One region of the Blastococcus sp. SYSU DS0552 genome, then DNA from elsewhere that is predicted to be linked to it. Evidence: riboswitches for the same ligand, from Rfam matches in the RefSeq annotation. Region 1 holds a riboswitch; each other region holds the start of a gene.
What was found. A riboswitch is a leader RNA that binds a small molecule or an ion and turns the genes downstream of it on or off. The one in region 1 is predicted to bind cyclic di-AMP.
Positions count from the first base shown of each region.

Region 2: linked by a shared signal. The riboswitch ahead of ACI8AG_RS09295 (LysM peptidoglycan-binding domain-containing protein) and the one ahead of ACI8AG_RS00305 (C40 family peptidase) in region 1 are both predicted to bind cyclic di-AMP.
Region 3: linked by a shared signal. The riboswitch ahead of ACI8AG_RS11870 (NlpC/P60 family protein) and the one ahead of ACI8AG_RS00305 (C40 family peptidase) in region 1 are both predicted to bind cyclic di-AMP.
Region 4: linked by a shared signal. The riboswitch ahead of ACI8AG_RS15025 (murein hydrolase activator EnvC family protein) and the one ahead of ACI8AG_RS00305 (C40 family peptidase) in region 1 are both predicted to bind cyclic di-AMP.

Region 1 is NZ_JBJHAB010000001.1:49,396-56,376, reverse strand. It holds gene ACI8AG_RS00315 (energy-coupling factor ABC transporter ATP-binding protein) at 1-481, shown strand, start outside; gene cobA (uroporphyrinogen-III C-methyltransferase) at 478-2,130, shown strand; cyclic di-AMP (ydaO/yuaA leader) riboswitch at 2,277-2,430, shown strand; gene ACI8AG_RS00305 (C40 family peptidase) at 2,445-3,611, shown strand; gene ACI8AG_RS00300 (MFS transporter) at 3,783-5,012, shown strand; gene ACI8AG_RS00295 (ABC transporter permease) at 5,028-5,861, opposite strand; gene ACI8AG_RS00290 (ATP-binding cassette domain-containing protein) at 5,858-6,847, opposite strand.
Region 2 is NZ_JBJHAB010000007.1:126,508-133,488, forward strand. It holds gene ACI8AG_RS09260 (copper resistance CopC/CopD family protein) at 1-257, opposite strand, end outside; gene ACI8AG_RS09265 (zf-HC2 domain-containing protein) at 254-898, opposite strand; gene ACI8AG_RS09270 (sigma-70 family RNA polymerase sigma factor) at 974-1,537, shown strand; gene ACI8AG_RS09275 (sulfite exporter TauE/SafE family protein) at 1,844-2,824, shown strand; gene ACI8AG_RS09280 (hypothetical protein) at 2,856-3,329, opposite strand; gene ACI8AG_RS09285 (NAD-dependent epimerase/dehydratase family protein) at 3,626-3,856, opposite strand; gene ACI8AG_RS09290 (DUF5994 family protein) at 3,926-4,426, opposite strand; cyclic di-AMP (ydaO/yuaA leader) riboswitch at 4,806-4,899, shown strand; gene ACI8AG_RS09295 (LysM peptidoglycan-binding domain-containing protein) at 4,921-5,793, shown strand; gene typA (translational GTPase TypA) at 5,861-6,981, opposite strand, start outside.
Region 3 is NZ_JBJHAB010000010.1:21,306-28,286, reverse strand. It holds gene ACI8AG_RS11885 (AMP-dependent synthetase/ligase) at 1-744, shown strand, start outside; gene ACI8AG_RS11880 (glycosyltransferase family 4 protein) at 787-1,911, opposite strand; gene ACI8AG_RS11875 (M48 family metallopeptidase) at 1,908-3,173, opposite strand; gene ACI8AG_RS11870 (NlpC/P60 family protein) at 3,414-4,493, opposite strand; cyclic di-AMP (ydaO/yuaA leader) riboswitch at 4,511-4,687, opposite strand; gene ACI8AG_RS11865 (hypothetical protein) at 4,864-5,172, opposite strand; gene ACI8AG_RS11860 (D-alanyl-D-alanine carboxypeptidase family protein) at 5,256-6,981, opposite strand, start outside.
Region 4 is NZ_JBJHAB010000014.1:95,747-102,727, reverse strand. It holds gene ACI8AG_RS15045 (AEC family transporter) at 1-324, shown strand, start outside; gene ACI8AG_RS15040 (SGNH/GDSL hydrolase family protein) at 356-1,018, shown strand; gene ACI8AG_RS15035 (heparin lyase I family protein) at 1,128-2,429, opposite strand; tRNA gene ACI8AG_RS15030 (tRNA-Ile) at 2,831-2,904, opposite strand; cyclic di-AMP (ydaO/yuaA leader) riboswitch at 3,065-3,220, shown strand; gene ACI8AG_RS15025 (murein hydrolase activator EnvC family protein) at 3,231-4,457, shown strand; gene ACI8AG_RS15020 (TVP38/TMEM64 family protein) at 4,490-5,239, shown strand; gene ACI8AG_RS15015 (maleylpyruvate isomerase N-terminal domain-containing protein) at 5,173-6,066, opposite strand; gene ACI8AG_RS15010 (hypothetical protein) at 6,181-6,393, shown strand; gene ACI8AG_RS15005 (DUF3145 domain-containing protein) at 6,850-6,981, shown strand, end outside.

The sequences.
Region 1 (6,981 bases):
GGCCGAGGCCCTGGACCTGCTCGCCGTCGACCACCTCGCCGCCCGGCCCACCCACCAGCTCTCCTACGGAGAGCGGAAGCGGGTGGCGATCGCCGGTGCGGTGGCGATGCGGCCGTGCGTGCTGCTGCTCGACGAACCCACCGCCGGGCTCGACCCCTCTGCGGTCACCGAGGCGCTGGCCGCGCTGTCCCGGTTGCAGGAGCACGACTCCACCGTGGTGATGAGCACCCACGACGTCGACCTGGCGCTGCGCTGGGCCGACGAGGTGGCCGTCGTCGTCGACCGCGCGGTGGTGCAGGGCGCCCCGGACGACGTCCTCGGCGACGGCGAGCTGCTGGCCCGCGCGCGGCTGTCCCGCCCCTGGGCGCTGGAGGTCGGCGGCCGGCTGCGCGAGCTCGGTCTGCTCCCCGAGGGCCCCCTCCCCCGGGACGCCGCCGGGCTGCTGGGCGCCCTGCCCGACCGTCCCGGCGTGCCCACGTGAGGACCGTCGGCATCGGGCTGTCCTCCGGGGTGAGCGCCGCCGAGGTGCTCGCCGCCGTCGACGCCGTCCTCCCCCGGCCGCCCGGGCCGGTCCGGCTGGCAACCCTGGACACGCGCGTGCGCGAGCCGGGGCTGGTGGACGCCGCCGCCCGGCGCGGCTGGCCGCTCGCCGGTCACCCGGCCGAGGCGCTGGCCGGGGTGCGCGTGCCCACACCGTCCGGCGCGGTCGCCGACCGGGTGGGCACCCCGTCGGTCGCCGAGGCGGCGGCGCTCCTCGGGGGCGGGGTGCTCGAGGTCGGGAAGACGGTGCGCGGCCGGGTGACCGTCGCCGTCGCGCGGCCGCCGGACCCGACCGCCGACCCGCACCGGACCACCCCCACCGATGCAGCAGGAGGACCCGTGACCACCCAGCCCACCGGCGACAGCGTGCACCCGGTCGGGCTGCGGCTGGCCGGCCGGCGCGTGGTCGTCGTGGGCGGAGGTGCGACCGCGCACCGCGGGGTGACCGGCCTGCTCGCCGCCGGCGCGGAGGTGACGGTGGTCAGCCCGGGCCTGACGCCGGCGCTGGAGTCGGCCGCCACCGCCGGGCACCTGGAGTGGTGGCCGCGGCGCTACGCCGCCGGGGATCTCGCCGGGGCGTGGTTCGCGCTGGCCGCGACCGGCGATCCCGACGTCGACGCCGCGGTGGCCGGGGACGCCGACCGGCACCGGATCTTCTGCGCGCGGGCCGAGGGCCCGGGGCCGGCCAGCGCCGAACTGCCGGTCACCGGCCGCGCCGGTGACCTCGTGCTGGCGGTGCACGACGCGGCCGATCCCCGGGCGGCGGCCGGGCTCCGCGACGCGGTCCTCGCCGGGGTCGCCGACGGCACCCTGCCGGTCCGCCGGTCCGACGGCGGACCGGGGCGGGTCGTCCTCGTCGGTGGCGGCCCGGGTGATCCGGGGCTGATCACCGTGCGCGGCCGGCAGGCGCTGGCCACCGCCGACGTCGTCGTCGCCGACCACCTCGGCCCCCAGCCACTGCTCGCCTCGCTCCCCCCCGAGGTCGAGGTCGTCGACGCCTCCAAACTGCCGCGCGGCCGCTCGATGGCCCAGGAGACCATCAACGACCTGCTGGTCACCCACGCCCGCGCCGGCCGCCGCGTCGTCCGCCTCAAGGGCGGGGACCCCTTCGTCTTCGGCCGCGGCTTCGAGGAGGTGCGGGCCTGCACCGAGGCAGGCATCCCCGTCGAGGTGGTGCCCGGCATCACCAGCGCCGTCGCCGTCCCCGCCCTCGCCGGCATCCCGGTCACCCACCGCGGCCTCACCCACGAATTCGTCGTCGTCTCCGGCCACCTGCCCCCCGGCCACCCCCAGTCACTGGTCGACTGGGCCGCCCTCGGCGCACTGCGCGGCACCCTCGTCGTCCTCATGGGCGTCGACACCGCCCCCGCCATCGCCGCCGCCCTCGTCGAGCACGGCCGCGCACCCGACACCCCCGTCGCGGTCGTCACCGACGGCTCCACCCCCACCCAGCGGTCGCTGCGCACCACCCTGGCCGACCTCCCGGCCACCCTCACCGAGCACGCAGTCCGCCCCCCGGCGGTCTGGGTCGTCGGCGAGGTGGTCCACCTCACGTCAGCCGACCGCGGGCGTGTCACGGCGCGTCGGTGACTGCGCGTGAACGCCCGCCGGACGGTCGGCCACGGTGCTGGACGAAGTCGTCCCCAGGCATGGTGATCCGCCGGATCGGCACCTAGCGTGGGCCCGTCCGGACGGACCCTCTCGTCACTCGACCCGTGACAGCCGCCCGGACGCCGCCGAACCACCCGCCGGATCCGTCCGGCACCCGGACCGGGGACCCAACGCACCACCTGGGGTGAAGCGACGAGCGGCCCGCACGGGCCGTCCGCCGCCGGGCGACTTCCCGCCCGAACCCGTCAGCTAACCCGGTAGGCGGCCGTGGAAGAAAGGAAGACCCGCCGAACATGGCGAGTTCGCTCAGCCCTGCCCACCGCCGCATCACCGGACGGCGGGCCCTGCTGGCCCTCGTGGCCGCCGGTGGCGTCGTCCTGGCGCCGCTCCCCGCCGTCGCCGACCCCGAGCCGGCCACCTCCCAGGAGGCCGCGGACCTCGTCGCCGCCCGCGCCCACGACCTGGAGGTGCTCACCGAGCGCTTCAACGAGACCCGCGAGCACCTCAAGGCGGCGCAGGCGTCCGCCGACGCGGCCGCCGAGGAGCTCACCGCCGCGCAGGCCGCCCTGGCCCAGGCGCAGGACCGCGTCCGCACGGTGGCCCGCAGCGCGTACACCGGTGACCGGCTGGACACCGTGACGGCGATGCTGACCAGCGGCTCGCCCACGGAGCTGATCGACCGGGTCGGCCTGCTCGACACGATCGCCGCCCACAACAACGGCGTGCTCGGGGAGGCCCGGACCGCCGGCGAGGACGCCGAGCGCGCCCGTGCGGACGCCGAGCGGGCCGCGGCGGACGCCCAGGCGCAGGTCGACCGCGTGAACGCCGAGCGGGCGCGCCTCGACGAGGAGATCGCCGTCTACCAGGCGCACTTCGACCGGCTGAGCGCCGAGGAACAGCGAGCCTCCCGCGCCGCCGCCGAGCGGCACGCCGCCGAGGAGGCCGCCGCGGCCCAGGCAGCCCAGGCCGCCGAGGAGGCGCCGGCCGCCGCCCCGGCTCCCGCAGCCGCGGCTCCCGCCCCGGCCCCCGCGGCTCCCGCCCCGGCCCCCGCGGCTCCGGCCCCGGCCCCCGCCCCCGCGCCGCCCGCGCCGGTGTCCGGCGGCAGCGGCGCGGCGCAGACCGCGGTGAACACCGCCATGGCCCAGATCGGCGACCCCTACGTGTGGGCGGCCGCCGGCCCGAACGCCTTCGACTGCTCGGGCCTGGTGCAGTACGCCTACGCGGCCGCGGGCATCAGCCTGCCGCACTCCAGCCGCATGCAGTCGACCATGGGGACGCCGGTCTCCCGCTCCGCCCTGCAGCCGGGTGACCTGGTCTTCTTCTACAGCCCGGTCAGCCACGTCGGCATCTACATCGGCAACGGCCAGATGGTGCACGCCGCCACGTCCGGTGTCCCGGTGAAGGTCGCGTCGATCGACTCGATGGGCGGCTACAACAGCGCCCGGCGGATCGCCGGCTGACGACCGCCGGCTGAGACACCCGGGCGCGCGGGGCGGTCCGTCCGCCCCGCGCCCCCCCCCCCCCCCCCCCCCCCCCCCCCCCCCCGCCGCCCCCCCCCCCCCCCCCCCCCCCCCCCCCCCCCCGGGTGTCTCGTGCGTGTCGGGCCACCGCACGTGCGACGATCGCCTCTCGTGCGGGTGGGGACACGGGGCGAGCTGCCCCGCGAGGTCAGGGTCCTGGCGGTCATCGCCTTCGTCGTGGCGCTCGGCTTCGGCATCGTCGCCCCGGCGATCCCCCTGTTCGCCCGCAACTTCGGGGTCGGGACCACCGCCGTCGGGCTGGCGGTCAGCGCCTTCGCGTTCTTCCGCTTCGTCTCCGCCTTCAGCGGCGGCACCCTGGTCGAGCGGTTCGGCGAGCGGCTCGTGCTCGCCTCCGGGCTGGTGGTCGTCGCCGTCACCACCGGTCTCGCCGGGCTGGCCGGGTCCTTCCCGCTCTTCCTCGGGCTGCGGGCCGCCGGCGGGATCGGCAGCGCCATGTTCACCGTCGCGGCGCTCTCGCTGCTGCTGCGGGTGGCCCCGCCGTCGCACCGCGGGCGGGCCGCGGCCACCTGGCAGGGCGGCTTCATCCTCGGCGGCATCGCCGGGCCGGCCGCCGGCGGGCTGCTGGCGGAGCTCTCCCCCCGGCTGCCGTTCTTCCTCTACGCCGGGTTCCTACTGGTGGCCGGTGCGGTGGGCGTCGCGCTGCTGCGCACCGCCGAGCCCGACCCGGCCGCGCCCCCGGCGGGTGACGCCGCCGGCCCCGACCTCGACGCCGGCCCGGTCCGGCTGGGCAGCGCGCTGCGCTCGCGGGTCTACCTGGCCGCGCTGCTGGCCAACTTCGGCGTCGGCTGGGTGCTGTTCGGCGTCCGCAACTCCCTGGTGCCGCTCTACGTCACCGAGGAGCTGGGCCGAACCGTGGCCTGGGCGGGGGCCGGGCTGCTCGTCGGCTCGGTCGCGCAGGCGCTCGGCCTGCTCCGATCCGGCCGACTGGTGGACGGCTGGGGACGCCGGCCTTCGCTGATCGTGGGCGCGGCGCTGGCGACGGCGGCCATGGCGGTGCTGGTCCTGCCGCCCGTCCTCTGGGCCTTCCTGCTGTCCATGGCCGTCTTCGGGCTCGCCGCCTCGCTGCTCGCCAGCGCCCCGGCGGCCCTGGTCGGCGACCTGAGCGCCGGGCGGGGCGGCCGGGTCGTCGCGGTGTTCCAGATGTCGGCGGACCTGGGTGCCATCGCCGGGCCCCTGATCGCCGGCTGGCTCACCGACGTGGCCGGCTTCCAGGTGGCGTTCGGCGTGAGCACCGCGGTGCTCGCGGCCGGGCTCCTCGGTGGGCTGGCCATCCCTCGCGAGGCCCCCCGCCCCGCAACGGTGGGGGCTCGCTCCGCCTGATCCCGGCCGCCGGGCTCAGCGGCTGCGGTACAGCCGGGTGGTCAGCGGGAGGAAGACCGCGGCCAGGGCGGCGGCCACCGCCAGCGAGACGCCGATCGAGACACCGTCCGGCGCGCCGTCCATCAGCGAGCGGCACGCGGTCGCGAGCACCGAGATCGGGTTGACCTCGACGAAGGCCTGCAGCGGCCCGGGCAGGGTGGCCGGGTCGACGAACACGTTGGACAGGAAGGTCAGCGGGAAGATGCTCATGAAGCCGGCGTTCATCACGGCGTTCGGGCTCCGCATGAGCAGGCCGAGCACCGAGAAGGCCCACGACAGCCCGAACGAGAAGACCACCACCAAGGCCAGCGCCGCCACGGCGCCGGCCGCCCCCGCGTCCGGGCGGTAGCCCAGCAGCACGCCGACGACGATGATGACCGTGCCCGCCACGACGTACCGGACACTGTCCCCGAGCAGCGAGCCCAGCAGCGGCGCGGGCCGCCAGATCGGCAGCGAGCGGAATCGGTCGACGACGCCCTTGGTCAGGTCGGTGTTGAGCGAGACGCCGGAGTAGACCGTCGTGAAGAGCACCGACATGACCAGCAGGCCGGGCAGCGTGTAGTCCAGGTAGGCGCTGGTGGAGCCCGCGATGGCGCCGCCGAAGAGGTACGTGAACATCAGCAGGAACATCACCGGCGTCACGGTCACGTCGAGCAGCTGCTCGGGGACGTGCTTGACCTTGAGCATCCCCCGCCAGCCGAACGTGAGGGCCGCCGACAGCGGTCCGGGCCGCGGGGGCCGCTCGCGGCCGGCGATCGCCCGGCGGACGGCCGCGGCGTCGGCGTCGGTGGTTGTGGTCGCCGTGCTCATGACGTCCGCTCCTCGAGGGTCGGTGCCGCTCCGGGTGGGTCCTCGGCGCCGCGGCCGGTCAGGGCGAGGAAGACCTCGTCCAGGCTGGGCTGGTCGAGGGAGAAGTGGGCGATGCCGATGCCGGTCCGCGCCAGCTCGGCCACGCCGGCGGCGGCCCGGGCGGAGTCGGGGCAGGTGGCCGACAGCGCCGCCGGGTCCGGCTCCAGGGCGACCGAGCCGAGCGCGCCCTCGAGGACCGCGGCCGCCTCGGCGCGCCGGGCCGGGTCGAGCAGCCGCACGTGCAGCGCCCCGGTGCCGACCGACGCCTTCAGCTGGGCCGGGGTCCCCTCGGCGATCACCCGTCCCCGGTCGATCACCGCGATCCCGTCGGCGAGCTGGTCGGCCTCCTCCAGGTACTGCGTGCAGAGCAGGATCGTCGTCCCCTCGGCCACGAGCGCGCGGGCGATCTCCCACACCTGGTTGCGCGACCGCGGGTCCAGCCCGGTGGTCGGCTCGTCGAGGAACATCAGCCGCGGGGTGACCACGATGCTGGCCGCGATGTCCAGCCGGCGCCGCATCCCCCCGGAGTAGTGCTTCACCAGCTTGCCCGCGGCCGCGGCGATGCCGAAGGCGTCCAGCAGTTCGTCGGCCCGCGCCCGGGCCCCGGCGCGGGACAGCCCGAGGAGGCGGCCGAGCAGCACCAGGTTCTCCCGCCCGGTCAGCTCCTCGTCGACCGACGCGAGCTGCCCGGTCAGGCTCACCTGCGCGCGCACCGCGTCGGCCTCGGCCACGACGTCGTACCCGAGCACCCGGGCGCTGCCCGAGTCGGGGCGGACGAGGGTGGCCAGCATCCGGATGGTGGTCGTCTTGCCCGCCCCGTTGGGCCCCAGGACGCCGTAGATGCTCCCGGCCGGCACGGCGAGGTCGAGCCCGGCCACCGCCTGGGTCTCCCCGTAGGTCTTGACCAGCGCCGTCGCCTCCACGGCCAGCGGTGCGTGCTGCGGCATGGGTACCTCACCCGGGGGTCGGTGTCGGCCGGTGTCGTCGTGGTGCAGACGGACTCTCCCCGGAGATCTCATCGGCGGCGAGCGACTTTTCCGCCGCACCGCCGGCCGGCGGGCAGAAACCTCGCCGGTGGCCG
Region 2 (6,981 bases), on a different contig from region 1:
ACGTCGCCGTCGACGGAGGCGTTCCCGGAGTCCACCCGCTGCTGGTCGGCGCCGAGGACCCGGGCGTACCCGGCGCCCAGCGAGACGCCCTCGGAGAACCGCAGGGTCACCTCGTCGGGCGCGGCGTCGAGCCGCGCGCCCTCCCCCGGGGTCGTGGAGACCAGCGTGGCGTGCGCGGCTGCAGGACCGGCCGTGCCGATGCCCGCACCGAACCAGCCGAGAACCAGCAGCGCGAGCAGGAGGGCGGTGCGCCTCACGCGGTCACCCGCCGGTCGGCGACCGCGGGGACGGAACGATGCCGGCGGCCCCGCCACGCGACGGTCGCCACCAGCGCCGTGCCGGCCACGAGCAGCAGGTGGGCCAGCGCCCGGTCGGTGTGCACGTGCCCGGCCTGCAGGTCGGCGACCGTCACCGGGATCAGCAGCGCCACGAAGGAGCCCAGGAAGGGCAGCCCGCCGGCCGCCAGCCGCGGACCGGCCGCGACGGCCAGGAACGCCGCGGCCAGCGCCAGGTTCCAGGCGCCGCTCTCCCGGGCCATGTGCACCGGTGCGCTCATCGCGCCGGCGCCGGAGGCGAGCACCGGCCAGGCCAGCGTCGCCTGCGCCACCCCGACGGCGAGCAGCGCCAGCCGCACCGCCGTGTCCGCCAACCGGGCGCGCGCGGCCGCCCGCGCACCCGGGAGCTCGCGCGGCAGCGCCGAGAGGACGCTCGCAGTGAGGTCGGGCACCGACGGGGCCGGCGCCAGCCGCGCTCGGCGGGTCACGCGCTCGGCGGCGGCGGCCCAGGCCGCGCACCCGCGGCACGTGGCGAGGTGCGCGTCGAGCTCGTCGGCGGGCATCCCGAGCGGCTCGCCGTCGAGCCGCGCGGAGAGCGCCTCGCGGCAGGTGTGGCAGGACATGGTTGATTAGTCGCCACCGGACGCCGTCCGGTTCCCGCGTCGGCGGGATTTCTTCCGCGACATCCGAACGAGGACATGGACGACCTGGCACGCCTGGCCGCGGACGCCGCCGACGGCGACCCGCTGGCTGCGGCCACCCTCGTGCGGGAGACGCAGTCCGACGTCTGGCGGCTCTGCGCCGCGCTCGGCGACCGGGCCTCCGCCGACGACCTGACGCAGGAGACCTACCTGCGGGCGTTCGGCTCCCTGCACCGCTTCGAGGGCCGGTCCTCGGTCCGCACCTGGCTGCTGGCCATCGCCCGCCGGGTCTGCGCCGACGCGCTGAAGTCCCGCCGCCGGCGCCGGCTGACCCTGGTCCGGGAGTCCGCCGACCTGGAACTGCTGGCCCCGCCGGGCGCCGCGGACGCCGTCGGCGAGGGCGCCGCGGTCGCCGACCTGCTGGCCCGGCTGGCCCCCGACCGGCGCGAGGCGTTCGTGCTGACGCAGCTGCTGGGACTGCCCTACGCCGAGGCCGCGGAGGTCGCCGGGTGCCCCGTCGGCACCATCCGCTCCCGGGTGGCGCGGGCCCGGGCCGACCTCGTGGAGTCCCTCGCTGCGGTGCGCGAGGACGCCGGCCCGGGCGAGACCGCGCACAGCTGAGCGCGCGGCGCCGGCACCCGCACCTCGCCGTGCCACAACGGACCCATCGCGCGCACCCGCCACCGCCGTCCCACGCGTCGGGACCAGCACTGCGCCTAAGTGCATCGATCTGGTAGACATTGCGCCGTGACGCGGACGACGATGCTGCTCCTGGTGAGCCGCCGGCACGTCGACCTGCTGCGCGTCTGCACCGCCGCCTGTCCGGGCTGCTGAGCCCCCGCGCCTCCCCGGCGCCACCACGTCTCACCCTCGCCTCACGCGGTCGCCGCTGCGCGCCCGCGTCCTGAGACCCCGGAGCCAGTGCCCGTGAAGACCCTGATCCTGCTCGCCCTCGCCGGGCTCGGTGCCCAGCTCGTCGACGGCAGCCTCGGCATGGCCTACGGCGTCACCTCGACGACCCTGCTGCTGGCCATCGGCACCAACCCGGCCGCGGCGTCGGCGACCATCCACCTCGCCGAGATCGGCACCACGCTCGCCTCCGGGCTCTCGCACTGGAAGTTCGGCAACGTCGACTGGAAGGTCGTCGCCAAGGTGGGAGTGCCCGGTGCGGTCGGGGCGTTCGTCGGCGCCCACTTCCTGTCCGGCCTCTCGACGTCGGTCGCGGCGCCGGTCATGTCGCTGATCCTGGTCTCGCTGGGCGTCTACATCCTGGTGCGCTTCACGCTCCGCGGCATCGACCGGCGGAACGTCGGCAAGCCCATCCGCCGGCGCTTCCTCACGCCCCTGGGGCTGGTGGCCGGCTTCGTCGACGCCACCGGTGGCGGCGGCTGGGGACCGGTCGGCACGCCGGCGCTGCTGGCCAGCGGCCGCATGGAGCCGCGCAAGGTCATCGGCTCGATCGACACCTCCGAGTTCCTCGTCGCGCTGGCGGCCAGCCTCGGCTTCCTGATGGCGCTGGGCTCGGCGGGCATCGACCCCCTGTGGGTCGCCGGGCTGCTCGCCGGCGGCCTCGTCGCCGCGCCGATCGCCGCGTGGCTGGTGCGGCACATCCCGCCGCGCATGCTGGGCTCCCTGGTCGGCGGGATGATCGTGATCACCAACACCCGCACGCTGCTGCGCAGCGACTGGGTGGACGCCGGCGACGCCGTCAGCGCCCTGGTCTACGCGGTGCTCGCGGTCGTCTGGGTGCTGGCCGTCGTCCACTCCTACCGCCAGTACCGGCGGGACGCGCGGCTGGAGTCGGCCGACGCCCTCGCCGAGGTGGCCGAGCAGAACGTGGCCGCCGACGCCACCGACTCCCGCGAGGTCCCGGTCGGCGCGGGCCGGCCCAGCGCCCCCCGCGACTGACAGGGCGCCGCACGGCACCCGCCGGCTGCTCCTAGCGGCCGGCCAGCAGGAAGGCCTCCAGCTCGGCCGGGAGGCCGGGTCCGGGCTGGTCGGCGGGGCGGTGCGCCGGCGGCGCCGGCCGCTCGTGGGAGCGCAGCCACGCCCAGGTGTCGGCGACAGTCGCCTCCAGCGCCCGCGTGGCCAGCCCGAGCTCGGCGGCCCGGGTGGTGTCGACGTCCCAGGCGGTGCGGGCGACCTCGTGGCGCAGCCACAGCGGCAGGTGCAGCCACTCCTGGACGCCGGCGGCGAGGAGGTCGGCCTCGGGCACCGGTACCCACTCCGCCGCGCTCCCGGTGACGACCCGACAGAGCTCGAGCAGGCCGCCCAGGGTCGTCATGCCCGCCGGCCCCGTGGCGTTGACCGCACCGGTGCGGCCCTGCCCGGCCATGTCCACGAGCCAGGCGGCCAGGTCACGGGCGTCGACCAGCGCGATCGGCTGGGCGACGCCCTCGGCCGGGACGACCACCCGACCGCCGCTCGCGATGCGCTCCAGCCACCAGCCGAGGCGGTGGAATCGGGTCGGAGGGGCCGACGATCAGGCCGGCACGGGCGGCGAGGAAGCGGCCACCGACGGCGGCGGCGAGCTGCCGCTCGCCGAAGGCCTTGATGGGCCCGTACTCGTCGTCCTCGGTGTCCCAGGTCGGCTCGCCGTCCTCCGGGCCGAGCGGCCCCGGCGGCCAGTTGCGGTACGCGTTGAGGCTGCTGGCTCTCGTGCAGGGTCCCGGCGCGAGCTTGCGAGTGCCGGGGGGCACGGGGGTCCTTCTACTGGCAGGAGGTGTCGACGACGAGCTCGGGCTCCCACTCCCCCAGCGCGCGCGGCAGCGCGCCGGGGTCGTCGCGGTCGCCGTGCAGCGCCCGCGCGCCCTCCGGCGGCGGACCCGTCAGGCCCCGGGTGAAGGTGGCGACGTCGTGCCCGCGAGCGAGCGCGGCCTCCACCACGTGCCGGCCGAGGAAGTGGGTGCCGCCGAGGACGAGGAGTCTCGTGCCGAGCACTCCAGCCCGGTCGGCGCCCGCGCGTCCAGGGAGTTCGCCGGCAGCGGATCCGCCGTCGGCGGACGAGCGCTACACCGCGCGGGACACCGGCAGCGTGGGCACCTGCGGAAGGGGCGTGGAACGGGCCGCGGCGAGCACCATCTGGGGCGAGGACGGCAGGCCCCGCCGGGTGCACAGCCGCAGCGCCCGGGCGCCGGTGAGGACGTCGGTCTCCGGCGGGACGACCAGCAGGTCGGCCCGGCGGTTCCCCCCGGCCCAGGTGAGGCAGACGACCTGCGGGTCCATGCTCCGGAAGCCGCCGGCGCGGACCGTGCGGCCCAGCACCTCCAGCTTGCGGGGGGCCGGCTCCCAGGCGTCGAGGGCGTAGGTGAACCGCTCCACCCGCACACCACGCCGCTCCAGCGCCGCGATCAGCTCCGGCAGCTCCACGGCGAGGTCCCGGCTCCGCGGGAACCACGCACCGTCGAACGCCGAACCGCCCGATCCGGCGTCGGCGCGCAGGCTCACCCGGACGTCGATGCCACCCCGGAAGCCCTCGATCGCCGGAACCGTACGGGTGATCGTCGCCATGAGCGTTCGGCCGCCTTCCTCTTCCCAGGGAGCCGGGGAGACGGCTCCGAGGTCAACGTAGGACGGGTGCGAGGCGAGACTCCTCGACGGCGTGGCGGGCGCGTCGGACCGCCCCGGCCAGTCATCACGATTCGTGACCTGACGAGCACGGAGCCCGCGCCGCGGACCGTGCGCCGCCGGTACGAGCACCGCACACGGGCAGTCGGGGGCGGGCCACGGGGAGTCAGTCCGCGCGGGGCTGCCCGCGATGCAGGCTCCGCGGCCTTGCCGTCGGGGACGGCGGTCTGCCTACCGTGCTGCGTCCACCAACGGGTGGGCCCGGATGGCGGACCGCCGAACCTGCCCACCGCCACCGGACCCGTGCACACGACGGGCAGGCGCGGGGAACCCACGAGATCCTGGCCCTCGGCCTCGGGGTGAAGCCGCAGCACGCGGCCGGGCAGCTCTCGCCCGAACCCGACAGCTAACCCCGCAGGCGGCGAGAGGCTTCTCCCATGCTCAAGCACCGCACGGCGCGACCCGGTCGCTCCACCCGCACCTCCGCGGCGGCGGCCATGGCACGTCCGGCCGTGGTCCTCGCGGCCGCCGCGGCTACCTCCCTCGCGATCGCCGGTCCGGCCCAGGCCCACCCCGGGGAGCACACGGTCGTCCCCGGTGACACGCTGGGCGGGCTCGCGGCCGCCCACGGCACCTCGTGGCAGACCATCCACGCCGACAACCTCGCCACCATCGGCGCCGACCCGAACGTCCTGCGCGTCGGCCAGGTCCTCGTCATCGGCGGGTCGGGAAACGCCCCTGCCGCCCCCTCCCCCGCCCCCGTCGGCGGCGAGTACGTGGTCCAGCCGGGCGACACGCTGGGCGGCATCGCCGCCCGCCACGGCACCACCTGGCAGGACGTGCACGCCCTCAACCTCGAGGTCATCGGGGCGGACCCGAACGTGCTGCGCGTCGGGCAGCGACTCACCCTCGTCGGCGGCCCGTCGGCGGCCCCGGAACGCGCCAGCCGCGCCGCGGACCGGCCGGCCCCGGACACGGCCGCCTACGGCGCGTGGGAACCGCACGTGCGCCCCGCCGTCGCGGAGGTCGCCGCGGAGTTCGGCATCCCGACGGTGCTCACCCGCCCCGGCCACAGCCCGTCGGAGGGCCGCGCCGCCGACTTCATGGTCTACGACGACCGGGCCACGGGCGACGCGCTCAGCCAGTACGTCATCGACAACGCGGCACGCCTCGGCGTCGAGTACGTGATCTGGCAGCAGCAGATCGCCGGGACGTGGACGGGCTGGGCCTGGCAGCCCATGGAGGACCGCGGCTCCCCCACCGCCAACCACATGGACCACCCGCACGTGGCCTTCGCGCCGGCGCCGTAACGGCCCCATGACGCAGCGAGCCCCTGCCCGGTGATCCGGGCAGGGGCTCGCTGCGTCGTGGGGCGGATCAGCTGGGCTTGGGCTTGCGGTTCTTGGCCTTGCCGCGCTCGGTCTGGTCGAGCACCACCTTGCGGATGCGGACGCCGGCCGGCGTGACCTCCACGCACTCGTCCTCGGCACAGAACTCCAGCGCCTGCTCCAGGTTGAGGATCCTCGGCGGGATCAGCCGCTCCAGCTCCTCGGAGGTGGACTTGCGCATGTTGGTGAGCTTCTTCTCCTTGGTGATGTTCACGTCCATGTCGTCCGGACGGGAGTTCTCACCCACGATCATGCCCTCGTAGACCTCGGTGCCCGGCTGGACCATGAGCTGGCCACGCTCCTGCAGCGAGAACATCGAGTAGGTCGTCGCCACGCCCTGGCGGTCGGCGACCAGCGAGCCGGTCGGCCGGGCGCGCATGTCGCCCAGCCACGGCTCGTAGCCCTCGAGGTTGCTGTTCAGCACGCCGGTGCCGCGGGTCTCGGTCAGGAACTCGGTGCGGAACCCGATGAGGCCGCGGGAGGGGACGACGTACTCCATCCGCGCCCAGCCGGTGTCGTGGTGCACCAGGTTCTCCAGCCGGCCGCGGCGCACCGCGAGCGCCTGGGTCAGGGTGCCGACGTACTCGCCGGGGGTGTCGATGGTGACCCGCTCGACGGGCTCGTGCAGCTTGCCGTCGATCTCCTTGGTGACGACGGTGGGCCGGCCGACGGTGAGCTCGAACTCCTCGCGGCGCAGCTGCTCGACGAGGATGGCCAGCGCCAGCTCGCCACGGCCCTGCATCTCCCAGGTGTCGGGGCGGTCGGTGGGCAGCATGCGCACGCTGACGTTGCCGACCAGCTCCTGGTCGAGGCGGTTCTTGATCAGGCGGGCGGTGAGCTTCTTGCCCGACTTGCCCGACAGCGGCGAGGTGTTGATCCCGATGGTGATCGAGATCGAGGGCTCGTCGACGGTCAGCGGGGGCAGCGGCCGCGGGTCGTTCGGGTCGGCGAGGGTGTCGCCGATCATGATGTCCTCGATGCCGGCGATGGCGACCAGGTCGCCGGGGCCGGCGCTCTCGGCCGGCGTCCGGGTGAGGCCCTCGGTGACCAGCAGCTCGGTGATCTTGACGTTCTTGATCGTGCCGTCGACCTTGCACCAGGCGACCTGCT
Region 3 (6,981 bases), on a different contig from region 1:
GCCCCGCTGGGTGAGCGGCTCGGCCACTTCTTCCGCGGCATCGGCGTCACCGTCTTCGAGGGCTACGGCCTCACCGAGACCACCGCGGCCGCCTCGGTGAACCACGACGCGGCCCTGCGCATCGGCACCGTCGGCCGGCCGCTGCCCGGTGTCACGTTCCGGATCGCCGAGGACGGCGAGGTGCTCATCCGGGGCGGCATCGTCATGCGCGGCTACTGGAACAACCCGGAGGCGACGAAGGAGGCCATCGACTCCGAGGGCTTCTTCCACTCCGGTGACATCGGCGAGCTCGACTCGGACGGCTTCCTCAGGATCACCGGCCGGAAGAAGGAGATCCTGGTGACCGCGGGCGGCAAGAACGTCGCCCCGGCGGTGCTGGAGGACCGGCTGCGCGCCCACCGGCTGGTCAGCCAGTGCATCGTCGTCGGCGACCAGCGGCCCTACATCGCCGCGCTGGTGACCCTCGACGAAGAGGCGCTGCCGCAGTGGCTGGAGTCCAGGGGCAAGGACACCTCCCTCACCGCCGCCCAGCTGCGGGAGGACCCCGACGTGCTCGCCGAGCTCGACGCCGCGGTGCAGGAGGCCAACAAGACGGTCTCCCAGGCCGAGGCGATCAAGAAGTTCACGGTGCTGGCCACCGACTTCACCGAGGACAACGGGATGCTGACGCCCAGCCTGAAGCTGAAGCGCAACGTGGTCATGAAGGAGTTCGGCTCCGACGTGGACGCGCTCTACAGCCGCTGAACGCCGCGTACCGAGGCCCGCCGCGCCCCTGCGCGGCGGGCCTCAGTGCTTCGTGAGGAGCTCGTCGAACGTCGCGGCGATCGACGTCCAGGACCACCGCTGCTCCACCCAGGCCCGCCCGGCCAGGCCCATCGCCCGGGCGCGCCCCGGGTCGTCGAGCAACCCCACCAGCGCCGTCGCCACCGCCTCCGGTGACCGCGGGTCCACCACGTGCCCGGTGACGCCGTCGCGCACCGCCTCCGGCGCACCGCCCGAGGTGCCCGCGACGACCGGGCGGGCGCAGGCCGCGGCCTCGAGGAAGACCATGCCGAGGCCCTCGACGTCGAGTCCCCCGCGCCGGGTGCGGCAGGGCATGGCGAACACGTCTCCGGCGGCGTAGTGCGCCGGCAGCTCGTCGTGGTCCACCGGGCCGGTCAGCACGACGGAGCCCTGCAGGCCGCGGGCGGCGATCGCACGACGCAGCTTGCCCTCGTCCGGCCCACCACCGACCAGCAGCAACCGGGCCCCCGGGTGACGGGCGAGCACCCGCGGCCACCCCGCCACGAGCACGTCCTGCCCCTTGCGGGCGACCAGCCGGGAGACGCAGACGACCACCGGTGCGTCACCGAGCCCGTGGCGGGCACGCACCGCCGTCCCGTCGACCCCGGGGGCGAACCGGTCGACGTCGACCCCGGGCGAGAGCTGGGCCAGCCGGGTGCGGCCCCCGAGCGGCGGAGCGAGGCGCTCGCGGGTGTACTCGCTGATGTAGGTGAGGACGTCCAGCCCCGTGGCGATCCGCTGCATCACCTGCCGGCTGCCCGGGAGGGCGACCCAGCCGGTCTCGTGGCCGTGCGTGGCCCCGACCAGGTGCCGGACCCCGGCGGCGCGCAGCGCGGGCGCGAGCAGCCCCAGCGGCGCGGCCGCCCCGAAGAACGCGGTGTCGCAGCCGTACCGCTCCACCAGCTCCACGGCCGCGCGGGCGGTCGCCCGCGTCGGGAGGAGCATCCCGGTCGGCCGGCGCACCACCGGATAGGGCAAGGATCGGTCGTGCTCGGCCGAGCCCGGTGCGTCCGACGCCAGCACGACCAGCGAGTCCGGCGGCCGTCGCTCCAGCAGCGCCGCCACGAAGGTCTGGATGCCCCCTTGCCGGGGCGGGAAGTCGTTGGTGACGACGAGCGTCCGGCTCACGGCCCCTCCAGGCGCGCCCAGTCCTCGGCCATCGCGATGCGCTGCGCGGTCGTGGGGTGGCTGCCGAAGAACCAGTGCCAGGCCGCCGGCGGGTCCGGATCGCCGAGGTTGGCCGTGGCGAGCCGCTGCTGCATGGCGATGAAGGCCTCCGGATCGCGGGTGAGGTCGAGGGCGTGCAGGTCCGCGCGGGCCTCGACCTGGCGCGACACCAGGTTCTGCACGGGTGTGGCCAGCAGGCTGCCCACGGCGACGAGGAACAGCAGCAGGGGGACCACGCGGGGGTCGCCGGCCGAGGGCGCGCCGGCGCGGCGCAGCAGCGGCGTCCACGTCAGCAACCAGCCGAGCAGGGCGGTCGCCGCGCCCGCGCCGAGCGCGCCCATGAGCGTGCCGGTGAGGACGTCGTCGGTGGCGACGTGCCCGAGCTCGTGCGCCGAGATCGACTCGATCTCCGCGTCGGGCAGCTCGCCGAGGACGGTGTCGTAGACCACGATGCGCCGGGTGGAGCCGAACCCGGAGACGTAGGCGTTCAGCGCCGTGGTCCGCCGGGAGGCGTCGGAGACCAGCACGTCCTGCACCGGGGTGCCGTTCTCCTCGGCGAGCGCCAGCAGGTCACTGCGCAGCTCACCCGCCGGCAGCGGCTCGAAGGAGTTGAACGCCGGCTCGATGACCACCGGGTAGAGGAACGAGCCGACGACGACGAAGCCGGCCACTGCCGCCCCGCCCCAGGCCCACCAGGTGCGCGGCGCGCGACGGGCCAGCCACAGGAAGGCCAGCACCACGACCACTGTCAGCGCCGCGCTGATGGCCCACGAGACGGCGACGTCGCGCAGCCAGAGCCCCCAGCCGCGGGTGGACAGGCCGTAGCGCGTGCGCACGGACTCCGCGTAGGCGGAGATCGGCAGGGTCACGGCGCGGCCCAGGAGGAGCAGGACCGGCACCCCCAGCACCACCCGCACGACCCAGCGGTCCCTCCCCCGCGCCCCCAGCGACCGCATCAGGCGGGCCCCCAGCGGGGTGAGCCCCAGCACGGCCGAGACCGCCAGCCCGAGGACGAGGGAGACCAGCGACGCGGGTCGCAGGGCGGCGGCGAAGGCCTCCGCGCGCTCGATCGCCGCGGGATCCAGGCCGGCGGTCGGGTCGGGCTCGGTGTGCCCTCCGGGCGGTTCGGGCAGCACGTCCCACGGGGTGCGGACGACGATGACGACGACGACGGCGATCCCCAGCAGGGCCGCGGCCACCAGGGCGGCCCGGCGAACGCTCACCCGGCCGATCCTAGGCGGGCCAACCGCAGCGGCCCGTCCCGGTTCGGGGACGTGCTGGGCGGCCTGCATCCTGCTCGACCCGGTCGCGAGGCCCGCCCTCACCGTGTTCCCGTCCTCCGGGCCTGCCCGAGGTCCTCGGGATCGGGCCCTCGGTCACCTGACCGGCCAGCGACGGCGAGGGCCGGCGACCCCTGTCGGGATCACCGGCCCTCGTTCCTCGCTGCGATGCTCCCGGAGCCGTCAGCCGGCGATGCGACGGGCGCTGTTGTAGTTCCCCATCGAGTCCACGCTCGCCACCTTCACCGGCTGGCCGGAGGTGGAGGCGTGCACCATCTGGCCGTTGCCGATGTACATGCCCACGTGGCTCACCGGGCTGTAGAAGAACAGCAGGTCGCCAGGCTGCAGCTCGCCGCGCGAGACGGGCCTGCCCATCTGGCTCTGCGACCGGCTGGAGTGCGGCAGCATCACACCCGCCGCGGCGTAGGCGTACGACGTCAGCCCCGAGCAGTCGAAGGCGTTCGGCCCGCCGGCACCCCACACGTACGGGTCGCCGATCTGGGCGAGCGCGGTGTTCACCGCCACCTGGGCGGCCGAGCTCGGCGCGATGACGGCGCCGGTGGGCGCCGGGAGGCCGGTGCCACCGTGGGCCTGCGCCACCTGCTCCTGCTGCGGCGCGGTGAGCGCCTCGTACCGGCGCTGGTAGTCGGCGATCTTCGCCTCGAGCTCCTCCTGCTGGGCGGCGATCTGCTCCACCGCCCGCCGGGCGTCCGCCGCGGCCTCCTCGGCGGCGTCGCGGGCCTGCTCCGCGTCCTCGGCCGCGCGCGACACCTCGGTGAGCACCTCGCTGGTGTGCCCGGCGATGGCGTCGAGGGTGCCCAGCTGGTCGACCAGCTGGTCGGCCGAGGTGCTGGTCAGCAGGACGTCGAGCTGCGACATGCCGCTGCCGGTGTAGACGCTGCGGGCCAGCCGGCGCATGTGGCCGTCGAGGGAGCCGAGCCGGCCCTCCGCCTCCGCGACCGCCTCGCTCGCGGCCTGCGCGTCGCGCTGGTGGCCCTCGAGGACGACGCGCGCCTCGTTCAGCTGCTCGGAGACGACCTCCAGCTCGTGGCTGGCCTCGGCCACCTGGGCGGCGATCTCGTCGGCGGTGCCGGGGACCGCCGACGCGGTACCCGGGAGGACGGTGACGGTCAGGGCTGCGACGGCGCTGACCAGGAGCCCCGAACGGAGCGGTCCGAAGCGGCGGGCGCTGGCGGAGCTGCGCCGGCCGGCGGTGTGGAGTTGTTCGGGGGCGTGCGTCAGTAGTGCGTGAGGGGTCGCCACGTGCGGCGGCTCTCCGTTTCTTCCACTTCGACCGCCGACCGAGTTAGCTGACGGGTTCGGGCTGGGAAGACTGGCCCTATCCCCCACCCACCGGCGAGCCGGCGGCGGGAGAACTCACCCCAGAGTGCGGTGGGTCCCCGGTACACCTCGGGCGCAGTGGTGCGCGCCACGCGGTGATTAGGCGGTGTCCGGTCGAGGCCATCCATCGATGGATGACGACCACCCGGCCGAACGGAGGGAACCCTACGACCGTGATGCGCCTGTGACAAACGGGAACAGCTGAGGCGTGTGCGACGGGCGCCTGGCCGCCCACCTGGGCATTCACCCGATCGGGTGGTCACCCGGCCCTCGCCGCGGGGTGCGGCGGCGATCAGCCGGTGCGCCGTCCGGACCGCTCCCCGCCGTGCCCGTCGGGATGCCGCAGCGGGGGAACCAGGCCCCCCTCGGCCAGCGCGCGCACGGCGCTGCGTTCCACCTCGTCGAACTCCACCACCACGCCCGGCGGTGGCACGACGACGTCCTCGGCGGCCGCGGCCGGCTCGCCACGCGGCCGCCCGGTCATCGGCACGACGACCGGGTCGCCCCCCTGCCACCCGGGCGGGGCTCCCAGCAGCACGGTCACGACGCAGTCGGCGCAGCCGGTCCCGCGGGCGGTGCAGGTGTCGCAATCGATGAGCATCGCTTCTTCTCCTCCGTGAGTTGCTGCGCACGGTAGGAAGGGCCACCGACATTTCCGCGGCGCCACCGACGGCCCGCGCCGGATCAGCTGCCCGCGAACTCCCAGTGCCACGGCTCCTCGCGGCCGTTGCCCGGATCGGCCCACGTGGGGTGCAGGAAGCCGAAGCGGCCGGCGTTGGCGGCCATCCAGGCGTACTGCGGGGTGCCGAACGTCTCGACGCCGCCGCACAGGTCCACCGCCAGACCCCAGCCGTGGTTGCTGGTGCCGGGCACCGCGGCCAGGGCCGGCTTCTCCCCGTACAGCCGCACCTGGCTTGCGTAGGTCCGGTAGGAGTCGGTGATGCACAACGGGCTGCCGAAGGCGGTCGCGTAGGCCGCCGACATGGCGCGGTAGGCGGCGGCCGCGTCGCAGGGCAGCGCGTGCCCGCCGACGCCCAGCGGGCACATGGCGCTGGGCGGGATGAGGCCGTTCGGGTAGCCGCCCCATGCGCGGGCTCCGTCGTAGCTGGGCGGGTAGACGGTGTTGCCGCACTCGGTCCGCAGCGCCCCCGCGGCCGGCCCCGGGACGGCGACGGGGGGCCGCTGGCCGAGGACCGGGCGGCCGATCGCCAGCACCTGGTCGCCCGGCAGCATGCGCACCACGACCGCGCCGGCCCGCGCGTCAGCGGTCAGCATGGTCCGCGGGTCCAGGGCGATGCCCACGTGCCCGAGCCCCGCCTCCGGGGAGCCCAGGAAGACCAGGTCGCCGGGGAGGACGTCGGCGCGGTCCACCGGCACGGCGCTCGCGAACAGCTCCTCCTGCGTCGCGGGCAGCTGGACACCGGCCCGGCCGTAGGCCACCCGGACCAGTGCGCCGCAGTCCCAGGACTCCGGCCCCGCCGTCCCCGGTGCGTACGGCTGCCCCAGGGCCTCCATCGCGCCGCTGACGGCGGCGAGGGTCTCGGCGGGCAGCACCAGGAGCGAACTCGGCCGCCCGGGCAGCTGGGCCACCCCGCGCTGCGCGCCGCCACCGGCGGCGCCCACCGGAGCCAGGCGGTCGGGGAGGCTGCGCCCGGGTTCCCGCAGCGCAGCGGCGGGCACGTCCGCGAGGCCGGCGGTCCGGAGCTGGTCGACGTAGGCCCGCCAGCTGGCCGCCGTCTGCTCGTTCACCGACGCCTGCTCCCCCTGGAGCGCCGCCAGCTGCCGGTCGACGACGGCGAGCGTGTCGTGCAGCTCCGTGGTGACCGCGTCGGCGGCCGCCTCCAGCGCGGCCACCCGCGCGGCCACCTCGTCCGCCCGCCCCTGGGCCTCGTCGAGCGCGGCCTGGGCGCGCTGCTGCTGGTCCAGGGCGGCGCGCCGGTGGCTCTCCGCGATGCCGATGAGGTGGGCGAGGTGCGCGTCGACGGCGTCGAGGAAGCCCACGCCGGCGAGGACCTCCCCCGGATCCCCACCGGCGAGCAGGAGCGTGAGAGGGGTGAGGGCGCCACCGTCCCGGTAGACGGCGACGGCGTACCCGGCGACCTCGCGCTGGTGCCCGGCCAGCACGCCCCGGGCGTCCTCGAGCACCGTCCTCGCCTCGTCCACCGACCGCTGCGCCTCGGCCAGCGCCTCGCGTGCGGCGACGACCTGCCCCTGGCGCGCGCGGAGGTCCTCCTGGACCTCCGCGGCCCGCCGTTGCAGCTGGTCCAGGTCGCGGCTGTCCAGCACGCCGGAGGTGCCACCCGGCTGGTCGCTGGGCGCGGCGGCCACCGGCCCGGCGGGCAGCAGCACGGCCGCGCCCGCCACCAGCACCGCGGCCACCGCGCACCGCCGGGCCCGGGCGGGCGGGCGC
Region 4 (6,981 bases), on a different contig from region 1:
GCCGTGCCCATGGGGCTGCTGACGGTGGGTGCGGCGCTGCGGATCGGCGAGCTGGCCCGCCGGGAGTGGGCGCTCTCCGGCTACCTGACGGCGGTCAAGCTGCTCGCGGTGCCCGCGGCGGCGCTGGCCCTCGTGGCGCTCCTGGGCATCGAGGGCGACCAGCGCGCCGTCGTCCTCGCGTTCGCCGTCGTGCCGCCCGCCACGGCGTCCTACGTGCTGACGGCCCGCATGGGCGGCAACGGCGGGTTCGTCTCCGCGCACATCTCCCTGGCGACGACGGCCGCGCTCGGGACCGTGCCGCTGTGGTTGCTGGTAGCGGGCTGAGGAGGCGTGCGGTCCGCTAGCGTCCTGAGGCATGTCGCGGCGGCGCACGATCGCGATCACCGGCGGGATCGTCGGGCTCGCCCTGGTCCTGTCGGTCCTGATCCCGGGCAGCCCGACGCGGGTCGTCGCCCGGGGCGCCGTGCACGCGGAGTGCGTCACGTGGGTGGGCGACGAGGGGAGCCGGTCGCTGGCGGTGTACGGGGACTCGATCAGCCGCGCGGACAGCGAGCCCCGGTTCGGCTTCCACGGCGGCCGCTCCTGGTACTCCCACCTCGTCTGCTCCGACGAGTTCACCGACGGCGCGAACGCGGCCGTGGCCGGGGAGACGGCGGCGGAGGTGCTGCGGCGTCTGGAGGCCGACGCGCCGCGGGTCGACGTCCTGGTCATCCAGGCCGGCACGAACGACCTCCGCCTCGGGGTGTCGACGAGGGAGACGGTGGCGAACCTGCGCCGGGCGGTCCGGCTGGGGCAGGAGGCCGGGGGCACGGTGCTGCTGGCGACGGTGCAGCCGTGGACGGACACGGACGCCACGGCCCTGAACGCCGCGGTCCGCCGGCTGGCGGACAGGACGGGCGTCGAGCTGGTGGACTTCGCCGGCGTGCTGGGTGACCGCGACCTGACCCGGGACGGGGTCCACCCGACAAAGGCGGGCGCCCGCGCCCTGGCCGACCTGGTGGCGGAGGCCGTGACCTAGACGCCGAGCGCAGGGGCCGCGCGCTGCCCGCAGTCCGGAGAGCTCCGGACTGCGGGCAGCGACCCCATGACGGTCGGGCCTGCTCGCCGGACCCGGCGAGCCGAGCAGGTCAGCCCATCGCGTTCAGGGACGCGACGGACTCGCGCGTCGGGCCGAAGCCGATCGGGGAGTGCTGGAGGTAGTGCGTCCGGTAGGTCCCGGCCGCCGAGTAGATGCCCTGCTTGATGTAGACGGACTGCCCCTCGTACAGGTTGGCGACCCGCTCGGACAGGACCTTCTCGCCCTGGTGCCAGACCTCGATGAGGCCCTTCGCCGGGTCGGGGGACCAGATGAACCGGACGGTGTGGTCGTTCCAGGCGCCCTTGTCGATCGTGCCGAGGTTGAAGGTCCGGACGTACTGCGCGTCGCCGGCGGTCCTGCCGCCCGTGCCACCCCGGACGTCGACCATGAGGTTCTCGTTCACGTCCGACCAGAAGTGCACGTTGGGGTTGCCGGAGTTCACCGTCTGGTGCCACTGCGTGTAGATCAGGAACTGGCCGCGCTCGTCCCAGTCGAAGTCGGCCGGGAAGAACGTGGACCAGGCCCACCACTGCTCGTCGCCGGGCCGGACGTCGCCGGAGGCGGCGATCGAATCGCGGACCTCGGAGCGGAGGGTGCCGTGCGTGCCGTTCCAGCCGGTGTCGCCGCGCTGCACGGTGAAGAAGGCGGTGCGCTCCGAGCCGGGGTACGGGTTGGCCGTGGTGGTGCCGTACTGGTCCGACCGGAGGGCGTGGATCTCGGGCCAGGGGCCGGGGACCAGCGTCGTGGCGTCGTAGCCCCAGACCCGCGTGGGCTGGACGGCGGGCAACTCGGGCTCGGGCTCGGGGTCGGTCGCGGGCGGGGGCGTCGTGGTCGTCGGCGTCGTGGTCGTCCGAGGCGTGGTGGGCTCCGTGGACGGCGCCGGCGGCTCGGTGGTGGTGGGCTCGGGCGGGGGCGTCGTGGTGACCGGGGCCGCCTCGGCCGGGGTGGTCGGCTCGGCCGGCTGGCCGCCGGGGTAGATGTGCACCGGCTCCGTCCGCTCACCCTGCACCTTGGCGTGGTCCCGCGGCACGACCACGAAGGCGTACCGCGGGGTGGACAGCGGCAGCCGGGGCGACGTCCAGGCGGTGGCGCCGGTGGAGCCCACGATGCGACCGGCGGCGCCGGAGGTGACGTCGATGACGAGGTAGTCGCGGGCCCCGGGCACCCCCGTCCAGTCCAGCGAAGCCCGCTGATCGACGGCCTCGCCGGTGAGATCGGCCGGGGCGAGCAGCACGGCGGCGGCCTGCGTGTGCGATGTGACGGGCCGAGGGGCTGCCAGGACGGCGTCGGCGAGTCCGGCGCCGCCGATCAGGGTCAGGGCCGCCAGGACGGCCAGGTTGCGCTTGTTCATGGCGTCGGTCCTCAGATCAGGTCGAGTGGGGTCTGGACGAGGCGGTCGGCGGCATGGGCGCCGCCGCCGGCATCGGTCAGGACGGCGGTGGCGACGGCGAGCACGAGACCGGCCCTCGAGGAGAGCCGGGCAGGCGCTGCAGATGCCGCTCGGACGCCGCGTCCGGGGCTGCGGCGGTGGCACCACCGGTCGAACCGACGGCGGCTGAACGTTCTGTCACGCATCAATTACGCCACGTCATGAAGGCGGCGGTGCACAGGCGCGCCGGTCGCCTTCCGGCCGCGGCGCCGGTGTGGCGCACCGCTGACGCCGAGGTGCCCACACCCATTGGGAGCCGTGTCCTTGCTCACGCCGACAGGGAGGCGCGAGCGCCAGGCACGACACCGCGGGCCTGGGAGAGGTGGGGCGGGTGGGGCTCGAACCCACGACCCAGGGATTATGAGTCCCATGCTCTGACCAGCTGAGCTACCGCCCCGGACCCGCCAGCCTGCCAGACGGCGCCGCGGCGCCGCAGCCACGTCCTGGGGTCGGTGGGGCGAACTGACAAGGTCCGTTACCCCCCTGTGACATTCGGGCGATCCGCTTGTACCGTCTCTCGCGGCCCATCCGATCCCGCTCCCGAAACCCGGGGGCTCGGACGGGCCCCGCCGAACTCTGCGGCCTCACCGCCGCGGGGACCGGGGACCCACGTTCTCTGGGGTGAATCCCGCCTGCGCCACCACGGGCAGGCAGGTAGGGCATGTTCCGGCCCGAACCCGTCAGCTGACCTGGTAGGCGGATAGAGGAACGGAGACCGTCGCCTTGGCGACCTCGCACCACCTGCGCCACCACGTCCCGGCCGCGCCCGCGCGCCGGGCCCTCCGCCGCACCCGTCGGGCGGCCACCGCCGCCACCGCACTGCTGGCGCTCGCACTGCTCGGGACGTCGACCGCGGCGGCCGCGCCGGGCGACGCGCGCAGCGAGTACGACCGCGTCGAGGCGGAGGTCGCCGACATCGAGCAGCGCGTGCGCGACGCGGAGGAGCGCCTGCAGCAGCTCACCCTCCGGGCAGAGGAGGCCAGCGGCGCCGTGCTCGCCGCGCAGGCCGAGCTCGACCGCGCCCGCGAGCACGCCGACGCCATCGCCGCCGAGCTCGCCGCCGTCCGGGAGGCCGTGGCGAGTACCCAGGGTGAGGTAGCCGCCCTCGGCCGGGAGGCCTACATGGGCAGCGACAAGTCCATGAAGCAGCTGGAGATGGTGCTGCACGCCGACGGCCCGGGGGAGCTCCTCCAGCAGGCCGCGACGCTCGACCTCCTCGGTGAGGATCGCGCGCAGGTGCTCGAGGACCTGCGGGTGGCCGAGGCCCGCGAGGCCCGGCTCGACCAGGAGGCGAAGGCCGCCGTCGCCGAGCGGGATGCCGCAGCGCGCAAGGCCCAGGGCATGCAGGCGGAGGTCGACGCCCTCCTCGCGGCCGCGCAGACCGACTTCGATGCGCTCACCGCCGAGAAGGCGGCGCTGGACGAGCAGCTGCGCGAGGCGGAGATCCGCATGCTCAGCCTCCGCGGCACGGCCGACCCCGTCGCCGCCTGGTCCGAGCAGCAGGCCACCGAGCAGGCGGCCGTGGCGGCGGCTCCCGCGACCGCCGGGGCCGGCCGGCTCACCCAGGGGCGGGTCACCTCCTGCTACGGCAGCCGGTGGGGTACCCAGCACCTCGGCGTGGACATCGCCGCGCCGATCGGCACCCCGATCTTCACGCCGGAGCCCGGGGTCGTGCTGCAGGCCGGGCCGGCCAGCGGGTTCGGCCTCGCCGTCGCCATCCAGCACCACGACGGGGCCATCACCGTCTACGGGCACGTGAACCAGTTCTTCGTCTCGCCGGGCCAGGTCGTCAGCGGTGGGCAGCAGATCGCCGAGGTGGGCAACCGGGGCCAGTCCACCGGCCCGCACCTGCACTTCGAGGTGCACCTCGGTGGCCTGTACGCCAACCGGTCCAACCCGGTGCCGTGGCTGGCCCAGCGCGGCATCACCCTCGGCGGCAGCTGCGGCTGAGGCTGGTTGACGCCATCGGTCAAGATGAGCACGTGCGGACGACGGCGGGGGCGAGCCCGTGGCTGCGGGCGTGGCTCCTCGTCGCGCTGCTCGCGGCCGGCGTGGTCGCCGCCCTCGCCGTCGACGTGCCCACCCTGGCGCAGGTCCGCTCGTGGGCCGACGGCGGCGGCCTCCGGACGTGGCTGCTGCTGATCGCCGCGCAGGGGGTGGTCCTGCTCGCGCCCGTCCCACGGTCGGTGCTGGCGGCGCTGACCGGAGCGGTCCTGGGATTCGGCGCGGGCTTCGCGGTCGCCTACACCGGTGCCTTCCTGGCGGCGACCGGTGCGTTCTGGCTCGCGCGGGGCCTGGGTCGCCCGGCCGTGGAGCGGCTGGCGGGGCCGCGGCTCGGCCGCGTGGACCGGTTCTCCAGCGACCGGGGCTTCGTCGCGGTGGTGCTGAGCCGGGTGGTCCCGATGGTGCCCTTCGTCCTGGTCAACTACGCGGCGGGCCTGAGCGCCGTACGGCCGCTGACCTACGGCGTCGCCACCGCCGTCGGACTGATACCCGGCACGGTGGTGCAAGTGGGCGCCGGCGCCTCGGCCGGCGCGGTCGTCGCCTGGATGCCGACCGCCACGGTCGCCCCGGTGGTCGTCGTGCTGGTGCTGCTGCTGCTCGCTGGTGCGGCCGTGTCGAGGTACCGATCCCGCACCGGCGAGCAGGTGGGCGAGGACGCGGGTCAGCGCCCGCCGAAGAACCGCCCCAGCGCGCCGCCGGCCCCGCCCACGGTGCGGGCGGCCAGCTGAAGGATCGGTCCGCCCGGGATGCCCGGCACCTGCTGGACGATCGGCGCCAGCTGCAGGAGCCCGGGCACGTCGTGGACCTTCAGTCTGCGGCGGGCCACGGCCGGTACCGGGTTCACCCGGCCGGCGGCTGCGTCGAGCAGGAGCTCGGGGGTTGCCTCCACGGCCGGGCCCTCGACGACACCCGGCGGCACCCGTCGCACCCGCCACCCGTCGTCGTCCGCGGTGAACCCCCAGCCGCCGTCGGGTGTCACCAGGCTGACGCGGCCGGCGATGCCCGACGAGGCGGCCAGTGCGCCGGTCACGTCGGTCAGCGCCGCGAGCCCTGACTGCAACACGGGGCCAGGCGGTGGTGGCGCACCGCAGGACGCCAGGTCCAGCCCGTGGACGGCGAGCTCGTAGGCCTGTCCGAGGACGACGCTGAGCAGCGGCAGCCGGCCGACGACCGAGACCGCGGGTGCGGTGTCGAGCTCCACCGGCTCGTCGGCCATGTAGCGGGCCGTCGCCTCGCGGTTGCGGCGCAGGGCGGCCAGCACCTCCGCCCGGGAGGCGTCGCGGTGGGCGGCGGTCACCCGAGCGTTGACCGCGTCCGGGTCGGGGGGCGTGCCGGCGCCGCCGGTCCGGGCCGAGGCGATGAGGTCGGGCAGGGCGGTGTGGTCGTCCCAGCAGCCCAGGTGCACGCAGATCTCGTGGGCCCGCCACCCGGGGAGCCGGGACCGGCGGTCGAGGTCCACCGATTCCGCCTGCGCGAGGAAGGCGTCCCACGCGTCCAGCACCATCCCCGCGACCGCGTCGCGGCCCGCCTCGGCCATGCCCTGGTGTCCGCCCACGCGGAGGCCCTACCCGGAGGCCGCGCGAGGCAGGCACGGCGCACCGTGGCGCCGGTCACCCGCCCGGGTGAGCGCGCCGTCACGCGGCGGCGGGCGCGGACCGATCGCCCTTCCGTGAGCGAGACACCGGCGCGCGACCGCCGAGCGGGCTGGGGCCACGCCTGCGGACGACGGTCGCACCCGGCGGTCCCGGCCGTGCTGGTCCGCCCGCGGTCCGGCCTGTACCGAGCCGGGCGACGACGTCGAGGACCTGTGCACCGGGCCGACGTCGCCATGTACCGGGTCAAGAGCACCGGCGGCGACCGGGTGGGGGTCCTGGACTTCTGAGCCGGATGCGTCCACGCCGCGTGGCTCTAACACTACGCACCGTGGTTGTCGGCGAGAAGGACGCGCTGGTCGCAGGCGTCTGGGGGCCGATGAGCACCCCGGACGCCGACTACGGCGAGTAACGATGCTCTCGGGCGCGGCCGCTCGCGTTCCGAGCCCTCGTGGACCGGTATGGTTCCGGCCCACCGGGCGGAGCTGTGAATTCGCTGACGCATGTGGACGCCGCCAGTAACAGATGGTATTGGCCGCTGACCAGCGACAAAGCGGTGCACCGGCGGCCGGGCGAGCGCACCTGTCACTTTCGTCCCAGGAGTCGCAGCCGGGCTGGCGCGATGGGGGCACCATCGTGCAAACTTGTCGCGGGAGCCCTGCTCCGCCACTGCCGATAACGGCGCGTCACCGAATCGATGGGTCCGTAGGGGAAGACGAGACCGATCGAGTCGATGGAGGTGCCCGGTGCAGCGACGGTCAACCCAGGGTGTCGTCTTCGTGCACTCGTGCCCGAAGGCGCTCTGCCAGCACGTCGAGTGGGCGCTGGAACGCGTCGTCGGCGCGCCGGTCTCCCTGTCGTGGGCTGAGCAGCCCGCG